3 regions of the Janthinobacterium darwini genome follow, and region 3 is predicted to be linked to each of the others. Evidence: predicted binding sites of a transcription regulator. Region 3 holds the regulator's gene; each other region holds the start of a gene.
The links. The regulator NrdR, encoded in region 3, represses ribonucleotide reductase genes. The targets are predictions, from matches to a motif close to CACNANATNTNGTG.

Region 1 (4,510 bases), 450 kb from region 3:
CTCGTGGAATTCGCCCTGCTTGCCGATGTTGAACGAGGCGACAGGACGGTGGTAGCCCATCACGCGGGTCCAGATTTCGCAGCGCTGGCGTTCGGTGTCGAGCAGGGTGAGGGCGGGAGTGAAGTCGGGACGTGTATTCATGGCGTTTCCTCAAGTGATGGAGCAGGGTGGGCTTGCTTGCGGGCGATCAGTTCCGCGTCGCAGGTGGGGCAGAATTCATGTTTGCCGGCCAGGTAGCCATGGCGCGGACAGATGGAAAACGTGGGCGTGACCGTGATGTAGGGCAGCGAAAAGCGGCTCAGGGCGCGTTTCACCAGTTCGCGGCAGGCATTCGCGTCCGACAGCGCTTCCGTCATGTACAGGTGCAGCACCGTGCCGCCCGTGTACTTGCGCTGCAGCGCGTCCTGCAATTCCAGCGCCTCGAACGGGTCGTCCGTGTGGCCCACGGGCAGCTGCGACGAGTTCGTGTAATACGGGTTGTCGACGGTGCCGGCCTGCAGGATGGCGGGATAGCGCTTGCGGTCTTCGCGGGCAAAGCGGTAGGTGGTGCCCTCGGCCGGCGTCGCTTCTAGGTTATACATATGGCCCGTTTCTTCCTGGAATTGCACCATGCGGGCGCGCACGTGGTCGAGCAGGCGCACGGCCAGCGCATGGCCTTCCGGTGCCGTGATGTCGTAAGCGTCGCCGCTGAAATTGCGGATCATTTCATTGATGCCGTTCACGCCCAGAGTGGAAAAGTGATTGCGCAGGGTACCCAGGTAACGCTTCGTGTAGGGAAACAGGCCTTGCTGCATCAATTCCTCGATGGTGCTGCGCTTGATTTCCAGGCTGGTCTTGCCCAGTTCCAGCAGGCGGTCCAGGTCCGCCATCAACGCCGCTTCGTCGCCGCGCCACAAATGGCCCAGGCGCGCGCAGTTGATGGTCACCACGCCCAGGGAGCCCGTCTGCTCGGCGGAACCGAACAGGCCATTGCCCCGTTTCAGCAGTTCGCGCAAGTCCAGTTGCAATCGGCAGCACATGGAGCGGATCATGTTCGGCTTGAGTTCCGAATTGATGAAATTCTGGAAGTAGGGCAGGCCGTAGCGGGCTGTCATCTCGAACAGGCGTTCGGCATTTTCGCTATGCCAGTCGAAATCCTCGGTGATGTTATAGGTGGGGATGGGGAAGGTGAAGACGCGGCCTTTGGCGTCGCCCGCCATCATGATCTCGATGTAGGCGCGGTTGATCATGTCCATCTCCGCCTGCAGCTCGCCATAGCTGAAGTCCATCTCCTGGCCGGCGATGACGGGAATCTGCTCGCGCAGGTCGTCCGGGCAGACCCAGTCGAAGGTGAGGTTGGTAAACGGCGTCTGCGTGCCCCAGCGCGATGGCACGTTGAGGTTGAAGATCAGCTCCTGCATATGCTGGCGCACGTCTTCGTAGCGCAGGCTGTCCTTGCGGATGTAGGGTGCCATGTAGGTGTCGAAGGAGCTGAACGCCTGGGCGCCGGCCCATTCATTTTGCAGGGTGCCCAGAAAATTGACGATCTGGCCGATGGCGCTCGACATGTGTTTCGGCGGACCCGATTCGATCTTGCCCGGCACGCCATTCAAGCCTTCATGCAGCAGGGTGCGCAGCGACCAGCCGGCGCAATAGCCGGCCAGCATGTCGAGGTCGTGGATGTGCAGCGCCGCTTCGCGGTGCGCCGCGCCCACTGCCGGCGGATACACCTGGTCCAGCCAGTAGTTGGCGATGACCTTGCCCGACACATTGAGGATCAGTCCACCCAGGGAATACCCCTGGTTGGCATTGGCGTTCACGCGCCAGTCGCGCCGTTCCAGGTATTCATTGATGGACGCGGCGACATCGACCTGGCCGCGTGTGGGGGAAACTGCATTCGTCGTCATGAAACCTCCAATAAACACAACATGCGGTGTTTTTATGAAGGTTATCCACTAAATGTAGTGCGGTCAAAGGTGGCGTGCAAGCGATTCGCATATCCTTGATCCAGGTGAAAAAACCACCTCAGCCGGTTTTGTTCCAGCGTGTTTCGCGCAGGATCAGCCAGCTCGCGCAAAAGAACGCGGCGCCGCAGGCGGCGATGCTGGCGACGGAGGCGGGCAGCACGTGGGTCCAGATTTCCAGCGGCGTATAGGTGCTCCAGCTGGCCACGCGCGCGTCGAAGGTGGCGTAGTTCGCCAGCAGCCAGTAGATGGCCAGCAGGCCCGTGCAGATGGCGGCCTGACGCAGCAGCGGCATTTGACGGCGCGCGAACACGGCCAGCAGGAACAGCAGCAGCACGCCCGGATAGGCGCCCAGTACTTCCGGCGACAGCACGGAGATGGTCCCTGCGTCATAGCCATCGGTCGGGCCGGCCCACTGCACTTGCAGCGCGGTGAGGAACAGGGTCAGAAGGAAAATCAGCAGCGGTTTGCGGGTCATGGTGGGAACTGAAACAGGAGGAAAGATGGGCATTTTACAGCCAGGTCAAGCAAGTTGAAGGTGCGCCAGCCATGCATGCATTCCTTCACCTGCGTCAAGGACTGGGCAGCATGGGCGGGGCTATAGTCTGCACCCTGAGCCGATACAGGACTGTGAACATCATGATGCTTGAATCAACCACCGCCACCCGCGTGGCCGGACCGCTGGAACTGGTCTGCCCCGCCGGCAGCCTGCCTGCCTTGAAAGCGGCTGTCGACAATGGCGCCGATACCGTTTACCTGGGCTTTCGCGACGCCACCAATGCGCGTAATTTCGCCGGCCTCAATTTCGACGAGAAGGCAATCGCCGAAGGCGTGCGCTATGCCCACCAGTATGGACGCAAGGTGCTGCTGGCACTGAATACCTATCCGCAGCCGCACAGCTGGGCCGTGTGGCGCAGCGCCATCGACCGCGCCGCCGCGGCGGGCATCGACGCCATGATCGTCGCCGACCCGGGCCTGATGGCCTACGCGGCCCAGCACCAGCCGCAGCTGCGCCTGCATTTGTCTGTGCAGGGCTCGGCCACGAATTATGAAGCGATCAACTTCTATCACGAGCACTTCGGCATCGCCCGCGCCGTGCTGCCGCGCGTGCTGTCGATGGCGCAGGTTGAGCAATTGATCAGCAAGACGGCGGTGGAGATCGAAGTATTCGGCTTCGGCAGCCTGTGCGTGATGGTCGAAGGGCGCTGTGCGCTATCGTCGTATGCGACGGGCGAGGCGCCGAATACGCACGGCGTGTGCTCGCCGGCGAAATCCGTGCGCTGGCTGGAAACGCCGAACGGTCTGGAATCGCGCCTGAACGGCGTGCTGATCGACCGCTATGCGCCAGGCGAAAACGCCAGCTATCCCACCCTGTGCAAGGGGCGTTTCGAAGTCAATGACGAAGAATATTACGCGATCGAGGAACCGGCCAGCCTGAATACCCTGGCGCTGCTGCCGCAACTGATCGCCATGGGCGTGCGCGCCGTGAAAATCGAAGGGCGCCAACGCAGTCCCGCCTACGTGGCCCAGGTCACGCGCGTGTGGCGCGAAGCGATCGACGCCTGCCGCGAAGGCAATCCACGCTATGCCGTCAAGCCGGGCTGGATGGCGGCCATGGACAAGCTGGCAGAAGGTCAGCAGCACACCTTGGGCGCTTATCATAGATCTTGGAAATAGAGGATGAACATGCTGAAGCTTTCTTTGGGTCCTTTGCTGTACTACTGGCCGCGCGCCACGGTCTTCGAGTTTTATCAGCAGATTGCCGGCACCGCCGTCGATATCGTGTATCTGGGCGAAACCGTCTGCTCGCGTCGGCATGAGCTGCGCCTGGCCGACTGGCTCGATATCGCCGACCTGCTGGCCGCTGCCGGCAAGGAGGTGGTGCTGTCGACGCAGGCGCTGATCGAGGCGGGCGCCGAACTGGCGACCCTGCGCCGCATCACGGGCAATGGCCGCTATACGGTCGAGGCCAACGACATGGGCGCCGTGCACTGCATGGAAAAGGGCGCGCCCTTTGTCGCCGGCCCCCATCTGAACTTGTTCAATGGCCCCAGCCTGCAACTGCTGGCGCGCCTGGGCGCGCGGCGCTGGGTGATGCCGCTGGAAATGGGGCAGGCGGCGCTGGCCGAAATGCAGCGCCAGAAACCGGAAGGGCTGGAGACGGAAGTCTTTGCCTACGGCCGCATGCCGCTGGCGTTTTCCGCCCGCTGTTTCACGGCGCGCAACCGCAACCTGCCGAAGGACGATTGCGGCTATAGCTGCCTGGAAGAGCCGGACGGCCTGCTGCTGCGCACGCGCGACGAGGTGCCCTTCCTCGTACTGAATGGCACGCAGACGCAGTCGGCACTAGTCTATAACCTGGTGCGCGAACTCGACGCCATGCGCGACATGGGCGTGGCGGTGGCGCGTATCAGCCCGCAGGCCATGCATACGGAACAAGTCATCGCCATCTTTGACCGCGCCCGCCGCGGCCAGGTCAGCGGCGTGGGCGCCCAGGCCCAGCTGGCGGCCTGCCAGCCCGCCGGCGCCTGCGACGGCTACTGGCATGGCCAGCCCGGCATGGAACA
Region 2 (4,510 bases), on a different contig from region 3:
CCGTCTTGGAGGTCGATTTCTCCATGTGGGTAGCGGCGATGGTACGCAGGTAGTAGGTGGTTTTCAGGCCACGCAGCCATGCCAGCTTGTAGGTCTCGTCCAGTTTCTTGCCCGATGCGCCAGCCATGTAGATGTTCAGCGACTGAGCCTGGTCGATCCACTTCTGGCGACGCGAAGCCGCTTCCACCAACCAGCTTGGCGACACTTCAAAGGCGGTGGCGTAGATGTCACGCAGGTCTTGCGGGATGCGGTCGATCTTCACCAGCGAACCGTCGAAGTACTTCAAGTCGGAGATCATGACTTCATCCCACAGGTCGCGCGCCTTCAGGTCGCGCACCAGGTAGCCGTTGATCTCGGTGAATTCGCCCGACAGGTTCGATTTCACATACAGGTTCTGGAACGTTGGCTCGATACAGGCCGACACGCCGATGATGTTCGAAATCGTCGCCGTCGGGGCGATTGCCACGCAGTTCGAGTTGCGCATGCCGAACTTGGCGATGCGTTCGCGCACCGGGGTCCAGTCCATGGCCGACGAGGAATCGACTTCCAGGTAGCCGCCGCGCTCTTCGGCCAGCAGTTTCACCGAGTCTTGCGGCAGGATGCCACGGTCCCACAGCGAACCGGCGTAGGATTCATAGCGGCCGCGCTCTTCGGCCAGTTCCGTCGACGCTAGGTAGGCGTAGTAGCAGACCGCTTCCATCGAGGTGTCGGCAAACGATACGGCAGCGTCCGAGGCGAACGGGATGCGCATCATGTGGAGGCAATCCTGGAAGCCCATCACGCCCATGCCGACCGGACGATGGCGCATGTTCGAATTGCGCGCCTTTTCGACGGCGTAGTAATTGATGTCGATGACGTTGTCGAGCATGCGCATGGCGGTGCGGATGGTCTTGGCCAGCTTGACGTGATCGAGCTTGCCTTCCTTCATGTGCGCCGGCATGTTCACTGAACCGAGGTTGCAGACGGCGATTTCGTCAGGGCCCGTGTTCAGCGTGATTTCGGTGCACAGGTTCGAACTGTGGACGACGCCGACGTGCGACTGCGGGCTGCGGATGTTGCAAGGATCCTTGAACGTGATCCATGGGTGGCCCGTTTCAAACAGCATCGACAGCATCTTGCGCCACAGGTCCAGCGCCTGGACCTTCTTGAACGAGCGGATTTCGCCGGCGGCGGCCTTGGCTTCGTAGCCCAGATAAGCCTTTTCAAAGGCTTTGCCGACCAGGTCGTGCAAGTCTGGCGTTTCGGATGGCGAGAACAGGGTCCACTCGCCTTTTTCCATGACGCGCTTCATGAACATGTCGGGAATCCAGTTCGCCGTGTTCATGTCATGCGTGCGGCGGCGGTCGTCGCCCGTGTTCTTGCGCAGGTCGAGGAATTCCTCAATGTCCATGTGCCAGGTTTCAAGGTAAGCGCAGACGGCGCCCTTGCGCTTGCCGCCCTGGTTGACTGCCACGGCCGTGTCGTTGACCACTTTCAGGAATGGCACCACGCCTTGCGACTTGCCGTTGGTGCCCTTGATATGGGCGCCCAGGGCGCGCACTGGCGTCCAGTCGTTACCCAGGCCGCCAGCGTACTTGGCCAGCAGCGCGTTGTCCTTGATGGCGTCGTAGATGCCTTCCAGGTCGTCCGAGACGGTGCTCAGGTAGCACGACGACAGCTGCGAGCGCAGGGTGCCCGAGTTGAACAGGGTCGGGGTCGAGCTCATGAAGTCGAACGAGGACAGCAGGCTGTAGAACTCGATGGCGCGTGCTTCGCGGTCCGCTTCGTTCAGCGACAGGCCCATGGCCACGCGCATGTAGAACGCTTGTGGCATTTCGATGCGCACGTCCTGGATGTGCAGGAAGTAGCGGTCATACAGGGTTTGCAGGCCGATGTAGCCGAATTGCAAGTCGCGATCGGCAACGATGGCCTTGGCCAGGCGCTCCAGGTCGAAACTGGCAAGTACCGGGTTCAGCAGGTCATTGGCGATGCCCTTGGCGATATATTGCGGGAAATACGTCAGGTACTCGGCAGCAGCGGCCGCTTGCGGCACTTCCTTGCCGAACACTTCCTTGCGCACCGTGTGCAGCAGGATGCGGGCCGTGACCTGGCTGTAGGCCGGATCTTTTTCCATCAGCGCGCGCGCCGCCAGGATGGCAGACTTGTGCAGCTCTTCGACGGGCACGCCGTCGTACAGGTTCTTCACCGTTTCAGCCAGGATGGCGTCGGCATCGACGTGCTTTTCCAGGCCGGCGCAAGCGGCGTTGATCAGGTCGCGCACTTCCTGCATGTCCAGCAAGCGGCGCACGCCGTTATCAAGCACGTTCAGCTGGGGCGCTGCGACTTGCGCGGAGGCGCCTTGCGCCTCCTTCTGCAAACGGCGCTCTTCCATGTGCTTGGCACGGTACAGCACGTAGGCACGCGCCACGTCGTGCTCGCCCGAGCGCATCAGCGACAGTTCCACCTGGTCTTGCACGTCTTCGATATGGAAGGTGCCGCCACCCGGATGGCGGCGCACCAGCGCGGCGACGACGCCGTCGGTCAGTTGTTCCACCAGTTCGCGGATGCGTGCCGAAGCGGCGCCCTGGCCGCCGTTAACGGCCAAAAATGCCTTGGTCATGGCGATGGCGATCTTCGACGGCTCAAATGCCACCACCGCGCCGTTGCGGCGGATGATGCGATAGTCGCCCAATGCCGCGCCCGTGCTCGCCACGCTATTGGCCGCGCCTGGCGCTGGCGATACTGGCGTTGAATGGATGGAAATATCTTGTGGTGATTGCATTGAAGCTCCCGTTGTCAGCTAAAGTCAGCCTGCAGTTTTGCTGCCGCGTGTGTTGTTGAATAGAACGCCCGATGGTCAGGGTTTCTTCAGGTATTTGTTGCTAAATAGTAAATAATATACAGCCAGAAATCATACGGCCAACCTGTACAGCCGGGCTGGCGCGAAACACGATCAAGGGTGATGAAACGCCAGTTCCCGTTGCTATATCAACAAACAGGGTAGCTTTGGTAATAATTCTGAAAACGTCTGTGATGGCACTACATATAGTCTTTAAATCCAAGTTGTGCACTAATTGTAGTGCCCATCGAAAGGCGATGCAATAGTTTTCCGGCATCCTCCAGCGTAATTTTTTGTATTTTCATATACGATTTCGGTTGACTTTTCAGGGCATGGATGGAAAGCCCAATGCCCGCGTAGTAAGCGCTAACGCAGCTTGCCCGCGCACAGTTTCCAGCCAGCATTCTTGATAAAAATGCCAGTCAAAAAACGGCCCCGGATCCGTCTTCCTCCCCGGCGCAATATGCTCGTGGCCGCGCACCTGGGACAGCCCGTAGCGCGCCACCAGTGCCGCCGTCAGCGCCGCCAGGACATGGTATTGCCGCTGCTGGAAGGGCACATCGTCCGCGCCTTCCATTTCGATACCGATAGAATAGCCATTGCAGTGCGGGCGTCCTTCGAACATGGACACGCCGGCATGCCAGGCACGTTGATCAGTAGAAACATATTGCAACAGCGCACCATCGCGCCGCACAAAAAAGTGCGCCGACACCTGCAAGCCACGCAGGTCGGCGAAAGAAGGATCGGCATTATAGTCTACCCGGCCGGTAAACAAGTCCGACACATGCGGTCCGCCAAAGTGGCCTCCCGGCAAGCTGATGTTATGGATCACCAGCAAGTCGACTTGCGCACCGTCCGGGCGCGCATCCTGGTACGGCGAGTCATAGCGCCGCGCGCCGTCGCACCAGCCGTCTTCATCTATCGTCCATACTGTCATCAAGGTAGCGGTTCCTGTATCGTCAATTTCTGCATGCGGTAGCGTAACTGGCGCACGCTGAGTCCCAGCTGGCGCGCCGCCCGTGCGCGGTGATAGCGCGCCTGCACCAGCGCCTGCATGATCATGTCACGCTCGGCCTGGCGCAAATACATGTCCAGCGGCAAGGCCGGGGCAAGGCCGGACAGCGCCATGCCGGGCAGGCACAGTTGCCGCTCCGGCACTGCCGATGACTGCGCCGCCCGCTGCCCGGTGACGCTCGCCGCCGACGGCAAGCCCAGCCCATCGAGCGCGATCACGCCGCCATCGGCAAAAGCCAGTGCCCGTTCCAGCACGTTTTCCAGTTCGCGCACATTGCCGGGAAACGCATACGCGGCCAGGGCCGCCAGCACCGGCGGCGCCAGGCTCACGGCCTGGCCCGGTGCCAGACGCGCCAGGATTACCTCACATAATACCTGCAGATCGCCGCACCGCTCACGCAGCGGCGGCAGCGCCAGTTCGATGACATTGAGGCGGTAAAACAGATCCTGGCGAAACGTGCCGGCATCCACGCCGCGCGCCAAGCCATGCTGGCTGGCGCACAAAATGCGTACGTCGATGGCCTCGTCCGTACTACCGCCCAGCTTGCGCACGCGTCGCTCCTGCAGGACGCGCAACAGCTTTACCTGCATGGCCAGCGGCAGATCGTCGACTTCATCGAGCAGCAAACTGCCGCCATGGGCCGCCTGGAACAATCCTTCACGCTCGTGCAGCGCGCC
Region 3 (4,510 bases):
GCCGGGCGGGTGGAACGGCAGCAGTTCGATAAGGTAGCGGGGCCGGCGAGACGGCAGGAAACCCTGCCCCGTCTGCATGACCGCGCCCGTAAACTGGCCATACGGTACCGCACGGCTTCCAGCGTCCGCGCCATCGAGGTCCATGCTCAGCCAGAGCGCCGGCGCATCCTCGGGCGCGGGCAGGCACAGGCCCAGTGCGCCCCCTTCGCCGCAGCCGGCGGCAAACCCTGCCGCACTGCCCGGCGCAAAGAGGCTTGCCCGGCCCGGCCCGCCAGGCAAGCCTTCGATATCGTTTTGCGCATCCACCAATGCCTCCTCCGCCGCCTGAAACGCGATCTGCCGGTCACGCTCGCCGCGTGCCGCCTTTTCGCCCTGCAAGGCCATCTGCGCCGCCGATATGCCCAGCAGCAAGATGATCACAAGCAGGCACAGCACATACACCATGGTGGCGCCACGCCCTTGCGCGCCCGGAATGCAGCAGCCAGGACAACAACGGACGCCCATACAAGCCACGGTGGCGCCCGCCTATGCCGGCCCGTTACGCAGCATGATGCTTGTCTGCACCAGTTGCCGCAGCCTGGAGCGCGTTGCTGCGGGCAAGGCCGCGCGCGCGATGTGCACGCCCGTGTCGCCGGCGCCGTGCGCTTCGGCATACGCCTTGCCGAACAGGTCGAACTGCGCCGGTCCCAGTTCCGCCATCTTGTCCACCTGGCCCGCCTCGCCATGCAACAGCAGCGCCACGCGCACGCTGGCCACGCGCTTCCAGTGCGTGCGCCGGTAAAAATCGCGCTGGCGCGCGGCCGCATCCGCGCCCGCCAGCACCAGCGCCGCATCGTCGGAGTCAAGCGCGCTGGCGTTGACATAGCGGTTCGCCACGCCGTCGGGTGGCGTATCCGTATCGAGGCCATACAGCACTTGGAAACTGTCGACGCCGCGGATGATGGCGTCCGCGCCCCAGCCGTTCGCGCCGCGATATTTGCAACGCAGCTCGCCTTCGCCATCGGCTCCCTGGGCCACATAGAAAATGCTCCAGCCCCGCTGCGCCTCCGTTTGCGCGGCCCCCACGGCGAAGCCGGCGCAATTGAGCACGGATCCGTCGCCGCCCTCCTCCTTGCCGGCGCCGTAATAGCGCAGGGCCAGCACGTCGCTGCCCTGCACGGCGTCGGGAAGCGCGCCGCTGATGCCTTCGCTGTTCTTGCCCAGGCTACGCGCGTCGAGCCCGGCGATACTCGCGCTGTCGTAATCCGCATGGGCGACGGGCGCGGCGCTGCTGTCCCAGTTCACATACGCTGTCTGGCGCACGGCGCGGGCGATGGTGTCGAGTGCATAGCGGCCATTGTCATCCAGGCGCGCGCTGGCGGACTGCTCACCATAACTGCCGCTGGAAGCCAGCAGCACGGTACTGGCCGCCAGCATCAACAGCGCGCCCAGCGACAGGGCCACCAGCAATTCAAGCAGGCTTATGCCTCGATGCCCGCGCAAGACAGTGTTCATGCGCCGCCTCCCCCAAGCTGGAATGCCAGCCTGGGCAACGATTCGCCTGCCGCATTCACGGCGGGTGATCCATTGGCCTGCCTGCCGCGCCAGCCCAGCTTGATGATGATGGGCGCGCCCTTGCCGCCGCTGCACGCCCAGTGCAAACCCTGGGCGGCGGCATCCCACGCGGCGAGGTCGCGGCAGATATGCAGCCGCGCGCCAGGCAAGGCCGACTGCAGCTGCTGTTTCCATTCGGCGATGTCGAATTGCGCCAGCTCGGCCGCGCTGCAGACGGCGGCGCCGAAGCAGCCGGGCGCGCCGCCGCCAGCCTCGGCGCCATCCTCCGCCGCGTAGGCAACGCTCAGGTAGGGATTACCCGCATCGGGGCCATGCATGAGCACGCTGTTCGCCCGCATGCGTTCGGCCATGCCGGCGGCCAGTTGCACACCCGCCGACAACAGCGCCGACTCATGGCGCGCGCGCAGGGAACTCAATTGCAGGATGCTGGCGCCCAGCAAGCCCAACGCCAACAGCAGCAGCGATACCAGCACCTCGACAAGGCTGCTGCCATCCATGGGACCACGCGTGCCACTGTGCATGAGCTTCTCCTGCCGACAGAATGTAACCAGGACGGGAGCCGCGCCGGCGCCCGGCCCACTTACACGATAGGCGCGCGCAAACAACCGCGTCTGCGCTAGCGCAAACAGCACGGCGATAAGGTGAGAAGAACAGCGTTGGGATTGATCGGATCGCTTGCCAGGCGAACGCTGGCGTGATGAACACGGGGCGCAGGACCGGCCCCGTTTTCAAAAAGGGGACATCAGGGCTTGCCGCGCGCCTGTCCCACTTCGGCAATCGCATCCTGGAACTCGGCCAGGTCTTCGAAATTCTTGTAGACGGAGGCGAAGCGGATGTAGGCGATCTTGTCCAGGCGCTTGAGTTCCTGCATGACGAGTTCGCCGATATAGCCGGAATCGACTTCGCGCAAGCCGCTGGTCAGCAATTTTTCCTGGATGGACGCGATAGCCGTATCCACGGAGGCGGCCGCGACGGGACGCTTGCGCAAGGCCAGCATCAAACTGCCGCGCAACTTATCCGCAGCGAACTCCGTCCGGCTGCCATTCTTTTTGACGACGGCCGGCATGATAAGTTCAATGCGTTCGTAGGTGGTGAAGCGCTTGTCGCATTTACCGCAACGGCGGCGCCGCCGAATGGCATCCCCGTCCTCCGATACGCGCGTATCGAGGACCTGGGTGTCGCCGTGCTGGCAAAATGGACATTTCATGGGCTGGCTACAACTTTATAGTAATAATTACGGGAAATCGCCGCCCTTAAATGAAAGGGCGCCCGAATCACTCCGGGCGCCCTTGGGCACGACTGGAATGTGTCAGACAGAATCTTACTCTGTATGACACATTCTGGACAAATAATTACGCGGCGTACACCGGGTGTGCATCGGCCAGCACTTTCACGGCCGCTTTCACGCGCTCGATGGTGGCGGCGTCATGCGGATTGTCCAGCACGTCGGCGATCAGGTTGCCCACTTCTTCCGCTTGCGCTTCCTTGAAACCGCGCGTCGTCATCGCCGGGCTGCCCAGGCGGATGCCCGAGGTGACGAAGGGTTTTTGCGGGTCGTTCGGGATGCCGTTCTTGTTGCAGGTGATGTGCGCGGAACCGAGGATGGCTTCGGCTTCCTTGCCCGTCAGGTTCTTGGCGCGCAGGTCGACCAGCATGACGTGCGATTCGGTGCCGCCGGAAACGATGCGCAGGCCGCGCTTGATCAGGGTTTTCGCCAGAACGTCGGCGTTCTTGACCACTTGCTTCTGGTATTCAACGAAGTCAGGGCTCAGCGCTTCCTTGAAGGCGACGGCCTTGCCGGCGATCACGTGCATCAGCGGGCCGCCCTGAATGCCAGGGAAGATGGCCGAGTTGATGGCTTTTTCGTGTTCAGCCTTCATCAGGATGATGCCGCCGCGAGGGCCGCGCAAGGACTTATGCGTGGTCGAGGTGACGAAGTCGGCGAACGGCACCGGATTCGGGTACAGGCCGGCGGCGATCAAGCCGGCGTAGTGGGCCATGTCGACCATGAAGTAGGCGCCCACTTCCTTGGCGATCTTGCCGAAACGCTCGAAGTCGATCTTTTTCGAGAACGCCGACGCGCCGGCGATGATCAGCTTGGGCTTGCGTTCGCGGGCCAGGCGCTCCATAGCCTCGTAGTCGATGTCTTCTTCCGCCGTCAAGCCATACGATACGACGTCGAACCATTTACCGGACATGTTCAGCGGCATGCCGTGGGTCAGGTGGCCGCCTTCGGCCAGCGACATACCCATGATCAGGTCGCCTGGTTTCAGCACGGCAAAGAACACGCCCTGGTTCGCCTGCGAGCCGGAGTTCGGCTGCACATTCGCGCATTCGGCGCCGAACAGCTGTTTTACACGGTCGATGGCCAGTTGCTCGGCCACGTCGACGTATTCGCAGCCACCGTAGTAGCGCTTGCCTGGATAGCCTTCGGCATATTTATTCGTCAGCTGCGAGCCTTGCGCTTCCATTACGGCCGGCGATGTGTAGTTCTCCGACGCGATCAGTTCGATGTGGTCGTGCTGGCGCGTGTTCTCTTTTTGAATGACGGCGAACAATTCAGGGTCGACGTTGGCGAGGGTGTGATCTTTTGCAAACATGTAAAAACTCCAAGGATGAGGGTGCTTGTACTGGCAGGTTGGATCGAATGAGGGGAGCCGGCGTTAATTGAATAACAACATTGGACAGGCAGCCTCTTCGTGCTTTTCCATAGTGGCTACCCAGGCGAACGGCTGATGAAAAATCTCACGTTTCCCGGTGGGTGCCCACCTTTCGCCGGTTTGCCGATCACCATCCAGGGAGATCGCCCGACTTTTCGCCAGTCACGTGAGACGTAATGGAAATCAAATTGTAAGTTAAGTGCCCAAATTGAGCAAGGAATGCAACCGTGCAGCTATAATCGCCGCGCGCCATCGCAGCCCGGGCATGGCCACAGACCGCCCCGGGGCGTGCCTGC

Region 1: ACQ4WZ_RS12950 (ribonucleoside triphosphate reductase) is a predicted target of NrdR. The motif match lies at 1,933-1,946, and genes of this name have one in related genera.
Region 2: ACQ4WZ_RS16190 (ribonucleoside-diphosphate reductase subunit alpha) is a predicted target of NrdR. The motif match lies at 3,017-3,030, and genes of this name have one in related genera.

The regions. Positions count from the first base shown of each region.
Region 1 is NZ_JBNYXX010000001.1:2,812,140-2,816,649, reverse strand. Features, by position in the region: gene nrdD (anaerobic ribonucleoside-triphosphate reductase) at 1-141, opposite strand, end outside; gene ACQ4WZ_RS12950 (ribonucleoside triphosphate reductase) at 138-1,886, opposite strand; gene ACQ4WZ_RS12945 (hypothetical protein) at 2,005-2,421, opposite strand; gene ubiU (ubiquinone anaerobic biosynthesis protein UbiU) at 2,583-3,620, shown strand; gene ubiV (ubiquinone anaerobic biosynthesis protein UbiV) at 3,630-4,510, shown strand, end outside.
Region 2 is NZ_JBNYXX010000002.1:156,845-161,354, forward strand. Features, by position in the region: gene ACQ4WZ_RS16190 (ribonucleoside-diphosphate reductase subunit alpha) at 1-2,761, opposite strand, end outside; gene ampD (1,6-anhydro-N-acetylmuramyl-L-alanine amidase AmpD) at 3,144-3,755, opposite strand; gene ACQ4WZ_RS16200 (sigma 54-interacting transcriptional regulator) at 3,755-4,510, opposite strand, start outside.
Region 3 is NZ_JBNYXX010000001.1:3,266,273-3,270,782, forward strand. Features, by position in the region: gene ACQ4WZ_RS15035 (pilus assembly PilX family protein) at 1-444, opposite strand, end outside; gene ACQ4WZ_RS15040 (PilW family protein) at 526-1,494, opposite strand; gene pilV (type IV pilus modification protein PilV) at 1,491-2,075, opposite strand; gene nrdR (transcriptional regulator NrdR) at 2,297-2,761, opposite strand; gene glyA (serine hydroxymethyltransferase) at 2,907-4,154, opposite strand; ZMP/ZTP riboswitch at 4,266-4,390, opposite strand.